DNA from 2 places in the Pseudomonas sp. LBUM1662 genome. Region 1 is predicted to be linked to the other one. Evidence: predicted binding sites of a transcription regulator. Region 1 holds the regulator's gene; the other holds the start of a gene.
What was found. The regulator sigma-54, encoded in region 1, starts transcription at its own class of promoters, with help from an activator protein. The targets are predictions, from matches to a motif close to ANTGGCATNNANNTTGCTNT.
Positions count from the first base shown of each region.

Region 1 (7,153 bases):
GGTCACCGGCAATACCGTGACCATCACCCGCACCTCGACCGGCGACATCGACGTGGTGACGTCGGTGGGCAACCTGGCCTACTTCGAGCAACTGCAGACTGCGGGCGACACCAAGCCTGTTCAGGGCTGGGGCGTAACTATCCAGTACCACGCCTCGCAAAACCGCGTTGTGCTGATCGACAAGGCAAAAGTTGTCGACAAGGACAACAACGTTACCCAAGGCGAAAAAATCGTCTACGACACCCAGAAAAAGCTTGCGAGCGCCGGGCGTGCTACGGGCAGCAAGGTCACCGAGGCGCGTCCGCGTATCGACATGGTGATCCAGCCGAAGCCGAAAAACGACGCGAAAAAGGCTCAGTAATGGCAACTCTTAAAGCTCAGCATCTGGCCAAGAGCTACAAGAGCCGCCAGGTCGTGCGTGACGTCAGCCTGTCCATCGACAGCGGTCAAATCGTCGGCCTGCTGGGCCCTAACGGCGCCGGCAAGACCACCTGCTTCTACATGATTGTCGGCCTGGTGCAGGCCGATCAGGGTCGCGTACTGATCGACGATCTGGACGTCAGCCACCAGCCGATGCACGGTCGTGCAAAGGCGGGTATCGGCTATCTTCCGCAAGAAGCGTCGATCTTCCGCAAACTCTCGGTGGCCGATAACATCATGGCCATTCTCGAGACCCGCAAGGAACTCGACAAGGCCGATCGTCGCAAAGAGCTGGAAAGCCTGCTGCAGGAATTCCACATCAGCCACATCCGCGACAACCTCGGCATGAGCCTGTCCGGTGGTGAACGCCGCCGTGTGGAAATCGCCCGGGCACTGGCCACCAACCCGAAATTCATCCTGCTCGACGAACCTTTCGCCGGTGTGGACCCGATTTCGGTGGGCGACATCAAACAGATCATCTACCACCTCAAGGCCAAAGGCATTGGCGTGCTGATCACTGACCACAACGTCCGTGAAACCCTGGATATCTGCGAAACCGCCTACATCGTCAACGATGGACAGCTGATTGCCGAAGGTGACTCCGCCACCATCCTGGCCAACGAACTGGTCAAGGAAGTGTATCTGGGCCACGAGTTCCGCCTGTAAGCGCTGACGTGTCTGGCTGGTTGTCCGAGCGCTTGTCTCGATAAAAAATCAATACTTTTTTATTGTTACAGCGCTCTAGGCAAACGCTGCAGTTTCGGGCATATAATTTGCTTATGTTTGGCGCTCCGGCGCCCTGTAGTGGATGGCGCATGTGCGCCGGCGAATAAGGTGTTAAGCCCCTGCCATGAAACCATCGCTAGTCTTGAGAATGGGCCAGCAGCTGACGATGACACCGCAGCTGCAACAGGCCATCCGCCTGCTCCAATTGTCGACCCTGGACCTGCAACAGGAAATCCAGGAGGCCCTGGAGTCCAATCCGATGCTCGAACGCCAGGAAGAAGGCGACGACTTCGATAACGCCGACCCCTTGGCCGACAAAGCCGAACAGCTCCCCAACGCCGATGTTTCGGAACCCTCCTACCAGGAAACCGCCCCAACGGTGGATAACCTTGAGGAAGGTGACTGGAACGAGCGCATTCCCAACGAATTGCCTGTCGATACCGCCTGGGAAGACGTCTACCAGACCAGCGCCAGCAGCCTGCCGAGCAATGATGACGACGAGTGGGATTTCACCACGCGCACATCGGCCGGCGAGAGCCTGCAAAGCCACCTGTTATGGCAACTGAACCTGGCACCGATGTCCGACACCGATCGCCTGATCGCCGTGACCCTGATCGACTGCATCAACAATCAGGGTTACCTGGACGAAACCCTCGAGGAAATCCTCGAGGCCTTCGATCCGGAGCTGGACATCGAACTGGACGAGATCGAAGCCGTCCTGCACCGCATCCAGCAATTCGAACCGGCCGGCATCGGCGCCCGCAATCTGGGCGAATGCCTGCTGCTGCAACTGCGCCAGCTGCCCGCCAAGACGCCTTGGCTGGCCGAGGCCAAGCGCTTGGTCACCGACTACATCGATTTGCTCGGCAGCCGCGACTACAGCCAGTTGATGCGCCGCATGAAGCTCAAGGAAGATGAACTGCGCCAGGTGATCGAACTGGTCCAGAGCCTCAACCCGCGTCCGGGCTCGCAGATCGAGTCCAGTGAAGCCGAATACGTCGTCCCTGACGTGATCGTGCGCAAGGACAACGAGCGCTGGCTGGTCGAGCTGAACCAGGAATCAGTGCCACGCCTGCGGGTCAACGCCCAATACGCCGGTTTCGTGCGCCGCGCCGACACCAGCGCCGACAACACCTTCATGCGCAATCAGTTGCAAGAGGCCCGCTGGTTCATCAAGAGCCTGCAAAGCCGCAACGAAACACTGATGAAAGTGGCCACCCAGATCGTCGAGCATCAGCGCGGCTTCCTGGAATACGGCGACGAAGCGATGAAGCCCCTGGTGCTGCATGACATCGCCGAAGCGGTGGGCATGCACGAGTCGACGATTTCCCGGGTGACCACGCAGAAATTCATGCATACCCCTCGGGGCATATATGAACTGAAATACTTTTTCTCGAGCCATGTCAGCACCTCCGAAGGCGGTGAATGCTCGTCCACAGCGATCCGCGCGATCATCAAAAAACTGGTTGCCGCGGAAAATCAGAAAAAGCCGTTGAGTGACAGCAAGATCGCTGGTTTACTGGAGGCACAAGGCATTCAGGTGGCTCGCCGCACCGTCGCCAAGTACCGCGAATCCCTCGGGATCGCGCCTTCGAGCGAACGCAAGCGGTTGATGTAGAGCCACGCCACAGCGTTCCAGTGGTAGATCATCTGATCTACCGCTTTATGCACTGGCAACGAAGGAGAAGCTGTATGCAAGTCAACATCAGTGGACACCAACTGGAAGTGACCGAACCTCTTCGCACCTACATCGGCGAAAAACTCCAACGATTAGAGAGGCATTTCGACAAGATCACCAACGTGCAGGTCACGATGACGGTCGAAAAGCTCAAGCAGAAAATCGAAGCCACGCTGCATATTCCCGGCAATGAAGTGGTCGCCAACGCGGAGCATACCGATATGTATGCGGCGATCGACGCGCTGACCGACAAGCTCGATAAACAACTCAAAAAGCATAAGGAAAAGACCCAAAGCCTCCTCCAGGGCGCGACCGGTCGTTAACACTCCCAACCCATGATCCGACTTGAAAGCATCCTGACCCCCGGCCGTTCCCTCGTGAACGTGCCGGGCGGCAGCAAAAAGAAAGCCCTCGAGCAAATTGCCAACCTTATCCATAAAGAAGTCCCGGATCTGGAGATGCAAGATGTCTTCGAGGCTCTGATTGCCCGTGAAAAACTCGGTTCGACCGGTTTTGGTAACGGCATCGCCATTCCCCACTGTCGCCTGAAAGGTTGTACGTCGCCTGTCAGCGCGCTGATGCACCTCGACGCCCCCATCGATTTCGACGCCATCGACGGCGCCCCGGTTGACCTGCTGTTCGTTCTGCTGGTCCCGCAAGCCGCTACCGATGCCCACCTGGAACTGTTGCGCCAGATCGCCAGCATGCTCGATCGCAAGGAAGTGCGCGAAAAACTGCGCAGTGCCCCGAGCAATGAAGCCTTGTATCAGGTTGTCCTGGACGAGCAAAACGGTCAGTAATCATGCGCTTGATCATCGTCAGTGGCCGCTCCGGCTCAGGTAAAAGTACCGCCCTCGATGTTCTCGAGGACAACGGCTACTACTGCATCGACAACCTGCCCGCCGGATTGCTGCCGGAACTGGCCGAGCGCGCGCTGATTCATACCGAACTGGCACAGCCGCTGGTTGCCGTCTCCATCGATGCGCGCAACCTGCCGAGTCACCTGTCACGGTTTCCCGAACTGCTGGAAGAAGTCCGCAGTCGGCATATCAAATGCGATGTGCTGTATCTGGATGCCGACGAAGAAACGCTGCTCAAACGCTTTTCGGAAACCCGTCGACGCCACCCTCTGAGTACTCCCCACCGTTCGTTGGCCGAGGCGATTCAAGACGAGACCCAGTTGCTGGGCCCAATCGCCGACCTGGCCGACCTCAAGGTCAACACCACCAACCTGAACCTGTATCAGCTGCGCGATACCATCAAATTGCGTCTGCTGAACCAGCCGGAAGCCGGCACTGCGTTCCTGGTGGAGTCTTTCGGCTTCAAGCGTGGCATGCCGGTGGACGCCGACCTGGTGTTCGACGTGCGCTGCCTGCCCAACCCTTACTGGAAGCCGGAACTGCGCGACCAATCCGGGCTTGATCAACCGGTGGCGGAATACCTGGCGGCACAACCGGATGTCGAAGAGATGTTCCAGGACATTTCCACATACCTGCTCAAATGGTTGCCGCGCTTTGCCGCCAGCAACCGGGCTTATGTCACCATTGCCATTGGCTGCACCGGCGGGCACCACCGCTCCGTCTACCTGACCGAACGTCTGGGCCAGGTTCTGCAACAATCCCTGAAGAACGTCCAGGTTCGCCACCGCGACCTCAGCTAAAGGATTCACATCGCGATGCCTGCTCGGGAAATAGAAATCATCAACAAGCTGGGCCTGCATGCCCGCGCTTCTGCCAAGTTCGTCGGCGTTGCCGGTGAGTACAAGGATTGCACGATCAGAGTAGGTCGGACGCCGGAATCCACGGTCGACGGCAAAAGCATCATGGCAATGATGATGTTGGCGGCGGGCAAAGGCACAAAAATCCACCTGAGCACCGAAGGTGAAAAGGCTGATGAGGCGCTGCAGGCATTGGTGGATTTGATCAACGACTACTTTGGCGAAGGCGAATAAACGGCAAAAGATCGCAGCCTCGTTTCACTCGACAGCTCCTACAGGGATCCGCGTAGGTTTGTAGGAGCTGTCGAGTGAAACGAGGCTGCGATCTTTTGATCTTGCTTCAAGCCAACGCCGTATCCATCACCATCATCAAACAAAACCCGATCAACAACCCAAGGCTCGCCAGCTTGTCGTGACCGTTGCGCCGCGACTCGGGGATGACTTCATGGGTGACCACCAGCAACATCGCCCCCGCCGCCAGCGCCAATCCCAAAGGCAACAGCAATTCGGCCAGGCTCACCAGCCAGGCGCACAACAGCGCGAAAACCGGCTCGACCAGACCTGATGCCGCACCGATCAGGAACGCCTTGACCCGCGACATCCCCGCCCCGGCCAACACCAACGCAATCACCAGCCCTTCCGGCACATCCTGCAATGCAATGCCCATGGCCAGGCTGTCGGCATCCGGCATTCCACCACCGGCCGAGACACCGACCGCCATGCCTTCAGGAATGTTGTGGGCAATGATGGCAAACACAAACAACCAGATCCGTGGCGGGATGACCGGCCGCTCCAGCGTTCCTACGAGCATTTCCGGCGAGGCGCCCGACACTTTTCGGTCCACCAGAAATAGACCGAACGCGCCGAGCATGATGCCGAAGCTGATCAGTCCGCTGGCTGCCCAAGGTGTCAGCCCCAGGCTTTCAGCGGCGGAGATGCCTGGGACAATCAGCGAAAACGCCGTCGCCGCCAGCATCACCCCGGCTCCGAAACCGAGCAGCGTATCGCTGACCGCTTGCGGCATCCGCCGAATCACCAGCACCGGCACCGCGCCCAACGCCGTACCCAAGGCACAAATCGCCCCGCCCTGCAGCGCGCGCAGCAGTTTGGGTTCGAGATCCAGCCACGCCAGTCCATGGGCGACCAACAACGTCATGCCCGCCAGCAGCAACAGCGATCCGAACGCGTAACGAAACATTCGTCCGCTGCCGATCGCCAGTGTTTCAGTGCCCATAGTCAGCCTTGGAACGTTTTTATAGAGGACTTAAACCAGCGCAGCCTGATAACGCGCAGCGACTTCAGGCCAATTGATGACGTTGTAGAACGCGTTGATGTATTCCGGACGGCGGTTCTGATACTGCAGGTAATACGCGTGTTCCCAGACATCCAGGCCGAGGATCGGCGTGTTGCCATTCATCAACGGGCTGTCCTGGTTACCGCTGCTTTCCACGATCAGGGTCTTTTGCGGCGTGACACTCAGCCAGGCCCAGCCACTGCCAAAGCGGGTCAGCGCGGCTTTGGTGAAGGTTTCCTTGAAACTGTCCAGGCCGCCCAGTTGCTCATCAATCGCTTTGGCCAGCGCACCTTCGGGTTGGCCGCCGCCATGAGGCGCCATCACTTCCCAGAACAGCGAATGGTTGGCATGGCCGCCGCCCTGATTGATCACCGCCGCGCGAAGTTTTTCCGGCAATTGCTGGACGCTGGCCACCAGTTTTTCCACCGACCACTCGGCAAATTCGGTGCCTTCGACTGCGGCGTTGAGATTATTGATGTAGGTCTGGTGGTGCTTGGTGTAGTGGATCTCCATGGTTTGCGCATCGATATGCGGTTCCAGGGCATCGTAGGCGTAAGGCAAGGCAGGCAAGGTAAAAGCCATTTCAATGAACTCCATGATGTAGAGGCGCAGGCGATGCGATATCGGTGCGCAGCAAACGGTGAGTGCGCGGGTATTCGCCGTGTTCGCTGATGAAATTCAGCAGCTCGACATAGGTTTTGCTGCTTTGGCGCAACGCGGCTTCACGCAGGGCAGGCGCCAGACGCGGGTCCTGCATGGTTTGCAGTAACCGCTGATGAATCGCGCACAAATATTCGGCGCTCTCCTCCGGCTGGTTCAGACGCAAATGCAGGTCCGCCAGGTTGTGATGGGAAATCACGCAGGCCGCCACCGCTTCGTCGGCATCCGCCCAACGCTCGAACAACACCTGGGCCAGGGCCAAGGCCTGCAAGTAAGCCTCGCGGGCATCAACAAGTTCGCCCAGCATGAAATGGCGATTAGCCCTTTCGATCGTGCGTTTCCAGTGCTCCATGGTGAGCCTCCAAAGCGGTAGCGGTGATTACACGCCGCCTGCGGTGAGCTTCTCTGGGTTGAGTACCTCTTCCAGTTGGCTGCGCGTCAGGTCGGTGTGTTCCAGGGCGACATCAATCACCGGACGGCCCTGCTGATAGGCCTTCTTGGCGATCTCAGCGGCTTTTTGGTAACCAATGATCGGGTTGAGTGCGGTCACCAGAATCGGATTGCGAGAAAGCGCCTCTTTGATCCGCGCCTCGTTGACCTTGAAGCTGGCGATGGCCTTCTCACCCAGCAGATGGCTGGAGTTGGCCAGCAATTCGAT
Region 1 is NZ_CP166793.1:1,038,568-1,045,720, reverse strand. It holds gene lptA (lipopolysaccharide transport periplasmic protein LptA) at 1-361, shown strand, start outside; gene lptB (LPS export ABC transporter ATP-binding protein) at 361-1,086, shown strand; gene ACA049_RS04485 (RNA polymerase factor sigma-54) at 1,271-2,764, shown strand; gene hpf (ribosome hibernation-promoting factor, HPF/YfiA family) at 2,839-3,147, shown strand; gene ptsN (PTS IIA-like nitrogen regulatory protein PtsN) at 3,160-3,624, shown strand; gene rapZ (RNase adapter RapZ) at 3,627-4,484, shown strand; gene ACA049_RS04465 (HPr family phosphocarrier protein) at 4,500-4,775, shown strand; gene ACA049_RS04460 (ZIP family metal transporter) at 4,882-5,775, opposite strand; gene ACA049_RS04455 (superoxide dismutase) at 5,806-6,417, opposite strand; gene ACA049_RS04450 (DUF2753 family protein) at 6,419-6,847, opposite strand; gene ACA049_RS04445 (class II fumarate hydratase) at 6,875-7,153, opposite strand, start outside.

Region 2 (7,153 bases), 750 kb from region 1:
GATCAGCGGGGAGTCGGCGCCGAGCACCAGCTCACTGATCGCCTTGCCGAACGCCGGTTCGCCGTGACCACCGATGTAGGTCTTGGTGGTCTGGCGGTCCACCAGGCGCTGCTCGGCGAGCTTCACGGACTGGGGAATCGGCGTCAGGCCCTGGGCATCTTTATAGACGCCCACGCCAAGGTCGAATTTGCGCGGGTTCGGGTCCTGCGCGTAGGCCTCCATCAGGCCGAGAATCGGGTCGCCGGGAACTCGACCTATGGCGTCGAAATGCATTATTTGCGGCCCTCGGCGTCCTTGGCCACTTCGTCAGTGCGGGCGGCCATGATGAAATCGTTGCGGTGCAGACCCTTGATGGAGTGGCTCCACCAGGTCACGGTGACTTTGCCCCACTCGGTCAGCAGGCCTGGGTGGTGACCTTCGGCCTCGGAGATTTCGCCGACCGCGTTGGTGAATGCCAGCGCGTGCTTGAAATTCTTGAACAGGAATACTTTTTCCAGCTGCATCACGCTGTCGCGTACTTCGATGTTCCAGTCCGGGATCTGCTTGATCAGGACCGGCAGTTCTTCGTCGCTGACCTGAGGAGCATCGGCGCGGCAGGCTTCGCAATGGGCTTGGTTCAATGTGGACATGATGGATTCCTGAAATCGAATTATTGGAAATCGGCCGTCAGTTTCACCACGCTAAACCAAAGCGTCGGTTCCTGACAGGCTCACTTGATTCTAAAAGCTGCGGATCACGCCGCTTTTTTTGGCGGAAATTTAGGCGCGTGCAAACCCAGCTGCATGCCTTGCTTGACCATGGCCATGATGTCTTCATGGGCCACATCAAACAGACGCTTGAGGTTCGGCAGGACAAAGTACAGCGGTTGCAGGATGTCGATGCGGTACGGCGTACGCATGCATTCCAGCGGATCGAACGTCTGATGCTCAGGTTCGTCCGACAGGCAGTAAACGGTTTCTTTCGGCGAGGAGAGAATGCCGCCGCCGTAGATGCGCAGGCCTTCTGGCGTATCGACCAGGCCAAACTCGATGGTCATCCAGTACAGACGCGCGAGGTACACGCGCTCTTCCTTGGTGGCCTGTAGGCCGAGTTTGCCGTAGGTGTGGGTAAATTCCGCGAACCAGGGGTTGGTCAGCAGCGGGCAGTGGCCAAAGATCTCGTGGAAAATGTCCGGTTCTTGCAGGTAATCCAGCTCTTCGCGGGTACGAATAAACGTCGCCACCGGAAACTGCTTGTTGGCCAGCAATTCGAAAAAGGTCTGGAAGGGGATCAGCGCCGGGACGCGGGCAACTTGCCAGCCGGTGGTTTCACCGAGGATTTTGTTGATCTCGCCGAGTTGAGGAATGCGGTCGTGGGGCAGACCGAGTTTTTCGATACCGTCCAGGTATTCCTGGCACGCACGCCCCTCGATCACTTTCAGTTGACGAGTAATCAGCGTGTTCCACACCGCGTGTTCTTCAGCGGGGTAGTCGATAAAACCTTGCGCATCGGGCTCGCGAGCCACGTATTGCGTCTGCTTCATGCTGCTCTCCTGCTAGGGGATTCGTTCTTGTTATGTGCTGCTATGGACTTAGAAATACCCCAAGGCGTTCGGTGTTGCAGCAGGTGATCGCTGGCATGCGTAGGAAAAATCGCCGTTTTTCGTAAAGTATTCGTTACGGTTTGGCGCCTATGGCGCAGCTATTGATATTTCCGGGTTTGAAACGGCGCACAGGTGTCACATAATCTTGACGACTATCTGCGTGCCTCGGCAGATAATTAGAGCCGAGGCACTGCACGAAACCCTGTGGGAGCGGGCTTGCTCGCGAAAGTGTCAGCACATCCGACACTGATGTAACAGAAAGACCGCTTTCGCGAGCAAGCCCGCTCCCACAGGTTATGCGTCCAGCATCAAAAACTCATTTATCGTTTATCAGGCCTTTTATATGCGTATCAAAGTCCACTGCCAGAACCGCATCGGCATCCTGCGCGACATTCTCAACTTGCTGGTCGAGTACGGGATCAACGTTGCTCGCGGCGAGGTCGGCGGTGAGCATGGCAACGCGATCTACCTGCACTGTCCGAACCTGATCAACATTCAGTTCCAGGCATTGCGTCCGAAATTCGAGTCGATTGCCGGGGTGTTTGGCGTCAAGCGCGTAGGGCTGATGCCCAGCGAGCGTCGGCACATGGAACTCAATGCCTTGCTCGGCGCATTGGAATTTCCGGTGCTGTCGATCGACATGGGCGGCTCCATCGTTGCAGCCAACCGTGCGGCGGCGCAATTGCTCGGTGTGCGAGTGGATGAGGTGCCGGGCATTCCGCTGTCGCGGTACGCCGAGGATTTCGACTTGCCGGAACTGGTGCGCGCCAACAAGTCGCGGATCAACGGGCTGCGGGTCAAGGTCAAGGGCGACGTGTTTCTCGCCGACATCGCGCCGCTGCAATCGGAGCATGACGACAGCGAAGCCATGGCGGGCGCGGTGTTGACGTTGCACCGGGCTGATCGGGTCGGTGAGCGCATCTATAACGTGCGCAAGCAGGAGTTGCGCGGGTTCGACAGTATCTTTCAGAGCTCGAAGGTCATGGCGGCGGTGGTGCGCGAAGCAAGGCGTATGGCGCCGCTGGATGCGCCGCTCTTGATAGAAGGCGAAACCGGCACTGGTAAGGAATTGTTGGCGCGTGCCTGTCACCTGGCGAGTCCGCGCGGCCAGTCGCCGTTGATGGCGCTCAACTGCGCCGGCCTGCCGGAATCGATGGCTGAGACCGAGTTATTCGGTTACGGCCCCGGCGCTTTCGAAGGGGCGCGGGCCGAAGGCAAGCTCGGCCTGTTGGAGCTGACGGCGGGCGGTACGCTGTTTCTCGATGGCGTCGGGGAAATGAGCCCGCGCTTGCAGGTGAAATTGCTGCGTTTCCTGCAGGACGGATGCTTTCGTCGTGTCGGCAGTGATGAAGAGGTTTATCTGGATGTGCGGGTGATCTGCGCGACGCAGGTGGACTTGTCCGAGTTGTGCGCGCGCGGTGAGTTTCGCCAGGATCTTTATCACCGCTTGAACGTGCTGTCGCTGCACATCCCGCCGCTGCGTGAATGCCTCGACGGTTTGACGCCGCTGGTGGAGCACTTCCTTGATCAGGCCAGTCGGCAGATCGGTTGCCCGCTGCCGAAACTGGCACCGGCGGCGATGGAGCGGTTGAGTCATTACCATTGGCCAGGCAATGTCCGGCAGTTGGAGAACGTGCTGTTCCAGGCCGTCTCGTTGTGCGAAGGCGGGACGGTGAAGGCCGAGCACATTCGCTTGCCGGATTACGGCGTGCGTCAGCCGCTTGGCGATTTCTCCCTCGAGGGCGGGCTGGATGCGATTGTCGGGCGGTTTGAGAAGGCGGTGCTGGAGCGCTTGTATTCCGAGCACCCGAGTAGTCGGCAGCTGGGCAAGCGGTTGGGGGTTTCGCATACGACCATTGCCAACAAGTTGCGCGAGTATGAAGTGGGCAAGGACAACGGCATTTAAGATCAAAAGATCGCAGCCTCGTTGCACTCGACAGCTCCTACAGTGCAACGAGGCTGCGATCTTTTGACCTGTTGCCGCGAAGCGGCATAACACCGCCGGTTTTTCGTCTCCGATACATTCCCCCCAATCCCTGCAAAACCCCTCAAGTCCTTTGTTTGCCGGGCCTCGCGCCGTCAAAAGAAAGTTGGTCTGCAAATTGCTTATCGCTCATCAGTACAGCGGTGGGCGGCAAACGTCCGGCATGCAGAGGAAAGAGTGTGGACAAGTACCTTTATGTGGCAATGACCGGCGCCAGCCAGAATGCACTGGCGCAGAAGGCTCATGCCAACAACCTGGCAAACATTTCCACCAACGGTTTTCAGAAGGACCTGGAACAGGCCCGTTCGATGCCAGTGTTTGGTGACAGCTTTCCGGCGCGTGCGTTTGCCATGACCGAGCGTCCGGCCACCGACTTCTCTCCAGGTTCGCTGGTTGAAACCGGTCGCGACCTCGACGTTGCCGTGCAAGGCAATGGCTGGATCGCCGTGCAGACCCCCGATGGCGCTGAAAGCTACGTGCGCACCGGCAGCCTCAACGTGGACGCCCTTGGCGTGCTGCGGGCCGGCAACGGTATGCCGGTGATGGGCAATGGCGGACCGATTGCCGTGCCGCCCGAGCAGCAGATCGAAGTTGGCGAAGACGGCACCATCAGCATCCGTGCCATGGGCGAAGGCCCGCGCGTGATGGCTGAAGTCGACCGCATCAAACTGGTCAACCCTGACCTGAAGAACATGACCAAGGGCCTGGACGGTTCGATCCACACCAAAGACGGCAAGCCGGCGCAAGCCGATGCGGGCGTCAAACTGGTGTCCGGGTTCCTTGAGTCGAGCAACGTCAACGCCGTGGAAGAGATGACCTCGGTGCTGGCCTTGTCGAAGCAGTTCGAGCTGCACATCAAGATGATGAACACCGCCAAAGACGATGACCAGGCCATGGCTCGGGTCTTGCAGATCAGCTAATTATCAGAACGTCGCGCCGTAAAACAGGCGCACGAGGAGAATCGAATGCTTCCGGCTCTATGGGTTGCCAAAACAGGTCTGTCCGCCCAAGACACCAACCTGACGACCATTTCCAACAACCTGGCCAACGTGTCGACCACGGGTTTCAAACGTGACCGCGCCGAGTTCCAGGACTTGCTCTATCAGATCAAACGCCAGCCAGGCGCCCAGTCGACCCAGGACAGCGAACTGCCGTCGGGTCTGCAAGTGGGTACCGGTGTGCGCATCGTCGGCACCCAGAAAAACTTCACCGCCGGCAGTCTGCAAACCACCGAGCAGCCACTTGACCTGGCGGTCGACGGTCGCGGTTTCTTCCAGATCCTGCAGCCGGACGGCACCACGTCCTACACCCGTGACGGCACGTTCCACCTCGACTCCAATGGCCAGATCGTCAATGCCAGCGGCTTCGCCCTGGAACCGGCCATTGTCATTCCGAACGACGCGCAGACCTTTACGGTCGGTCGCGACGGCACTGTGTCCATCACCGTTCCGGGTAACCCGGCCAACCAGGTGATCGGCAACCTGCAAACCGCCGACTTCATCAACCCGGCCGGCCTGCAAGCCGTGGGTAACAACCTGTTCCTGGAAACCGCTGCCAGCGGCGCGCCGCAAATCGGCACCCCGGGCCTCAACGGTTTCGGTACCACGCTGCAGAACACCCTGGAAACATCCAACGTCAGCACCGTTGAAGAGATGGTCAACATGATCACCACTCAGCGCGCCTACGAGATGAACTCCAAGGTGATCTCCACCGCCGACCAGATGCTCTCGTTCGTAACGCAGAATCTGTAATCAGTCTATGAGGCGACCATGAGGTCGCCTGCAACACCGTGAGGTAGGGTCATGAATCGCTTTGTATCTGTTCTGGCACTGAGTGGGGTCGTCGTGCTCGCGGGCTGCGTCGCTCCGCCGCCCAAGCCCAATGACCCTTACTACGCCCCGGTGTTGCCGCGCACGCCGCTGCCGGCTGCCGCCAATAACGGCTCGATCTACCAGGCCGGTTTCGAACAGAACTTGTACAGCGACCGCAAGGCGTTCCGGGTTGGTGACATCATCACCATCACCCTGAACGAGCGGACCCAGGCCAGCAAGAATGCCAACTCGCAAATCGGCAAGAACAGCAAGACCGACATCGGTTTGAGCTCGTTCTTCGGCGGCGGCTTGAGCACCAACGATCCGATCGGCAGTGGTGATCTGAGCCTGGATGTCGGCTACAGCGGCGACCGTGCGACCAAGGGTGACAGCAAGTCCGGGCAGAGCAACAGCCTGACCGGCTCGATCACCGTGACCGTTGCTGATGTGCTGCCCAACGGCATCATCGCCGTGCGTGGCGAGAAGTGGCTGACCCTCAACACCGGTGATGAGCTGGTGCGGATTGCCGGCATGGTGCGCGCTGATGACATCGCCACCGACAACACCGTGTCGTCGACTCGTGTCGCCGATGCACGCATCACCTACTCGGGCACCGGTGCGTTTGCCGATGCGAGTCAGCCAGGCTGGTTCGACCGTTTCTTCCTCAGCCCGCTGTTCCCTTTCTAGGTGGCTACGTTGAATTTCAAGCATTTGATGGTGGCCGCCCTGATGCTCTCGGCTGCGTTCAACGCGCAAGCCGAGCGGCTGAAGGACATCGCCAGTATTTCCGGCGTGCGTTCCAACCAATTGATCGGCTACGGCCTGGTGGTCGGGCTTAACGGCACGGGCGACCAGACGACGCAAACCCCGTTCACCCTGCAGACCTTCAACAACATGCTCTCGCAGTTCGGCATCAAGGTGCCGCCGGGTTCGGGCAACGTGCAGCTGAAGAACGTCGCCGCCGTGTCGATCAGTGCTGATCTGCCGGCGTTCGCCAAGCCGGGTCAACAGGTCGACATCACCGTATCGTCCATCGGTAACTCCAAGAGCCTGCGTGGCGGCACCTTGCTGCTGACGCCACTCAAGGGTATCGACGGCAACGTCTACGCGATCGCCCAGGGCAACCTGGTCGTCGGCGGTTTTGATGCGGAAGGTCGCGACGGTTCGAAGATCACCGTCAACGTTCCGTCGGCCGGTCGTATTCCGGGCGGTGCTTCGGTGGAGCGTTCGGTGCCGAGCGGTTTCAACCAGGGCAACAGCCTGACCCTGAACCTCAACCGTTCGGACTTCACCACCGCCAAGCGCATCGTCGACAAGATCAACGACATGCTCGGCCCTGGCGTGGCTCAAGCCATCGACGGCGGTTCGATCCGTGTCAGCGCGCCGCTCGATCCAAGTCAGCGCGTCGACTATCTGTCGATCCTCGAGAACCTTGAAGTCGACCCGGGTCAGGCGGTGGCGAAAGTCATCATCAACTCGCGCACCGGCACCATCGTGATCGGCCAGAACGTCAAGGTTTCGCCGGCCGCCGTGACTCACGGCAGCCTGACGGTGACCATCACCGAAGACCCGATCGTCAGCCAGCCCGGCCCTCTGTCCAATGGCCAGACCGCCGTCGTGCCGCGCTCGCGGGTCAACGCTCAGCAAGAAGCCAAGCCGATGTTCAAGTTCGGCCCGGGCACCACCCTCGACGAAATCGTGCGGGCGGTGAACCAGGTCGGCGCAGCACCGGGTGACTTGATGGCGATCCTTGAAGCACTCAAACAGGCCGGCGCG
Region 2 is NZ_CP166793.1:1,788,881-1,796,033, forward strand. It holds gene ACA049_RS07975 (amino acid aminotransferase) at 1-273, opposite strand, end outside; gene ACA049_RS07980 (4a-hydroxytetrahydrobiopterin dehydratase) at 273-629, opposite strand; gene phhA (phenylalanine 4-monooxygenase) at 734-1,522, opposite strand; gene ACA049_RS07990 (sigma-54-dependent transcriptional regulator) at 1,926-3,488, shown strand; gene ACA049_RS07995 (flagellar basal body rod protein FlgF) at 3,746-4,486, shown strand; gene flgG (flagellar basal-body rod protein FlgG) at 4,532-5,317, shown strand; gene flgH (flagellar basal body L-ring protein FlgH) at 5,369-6,064, shown strand; gene ACA049_RS08010 (flagellar basal body P-ring protein FlgI) at 6,092-7,153, shown strand, end outside.
Region 2: a site for sigma-54 is predicted at 3,672-3,691, ahead of ACA049_RS07995 (flagellar basal body rod protein FlgF). Genes of this name have one in related genera too.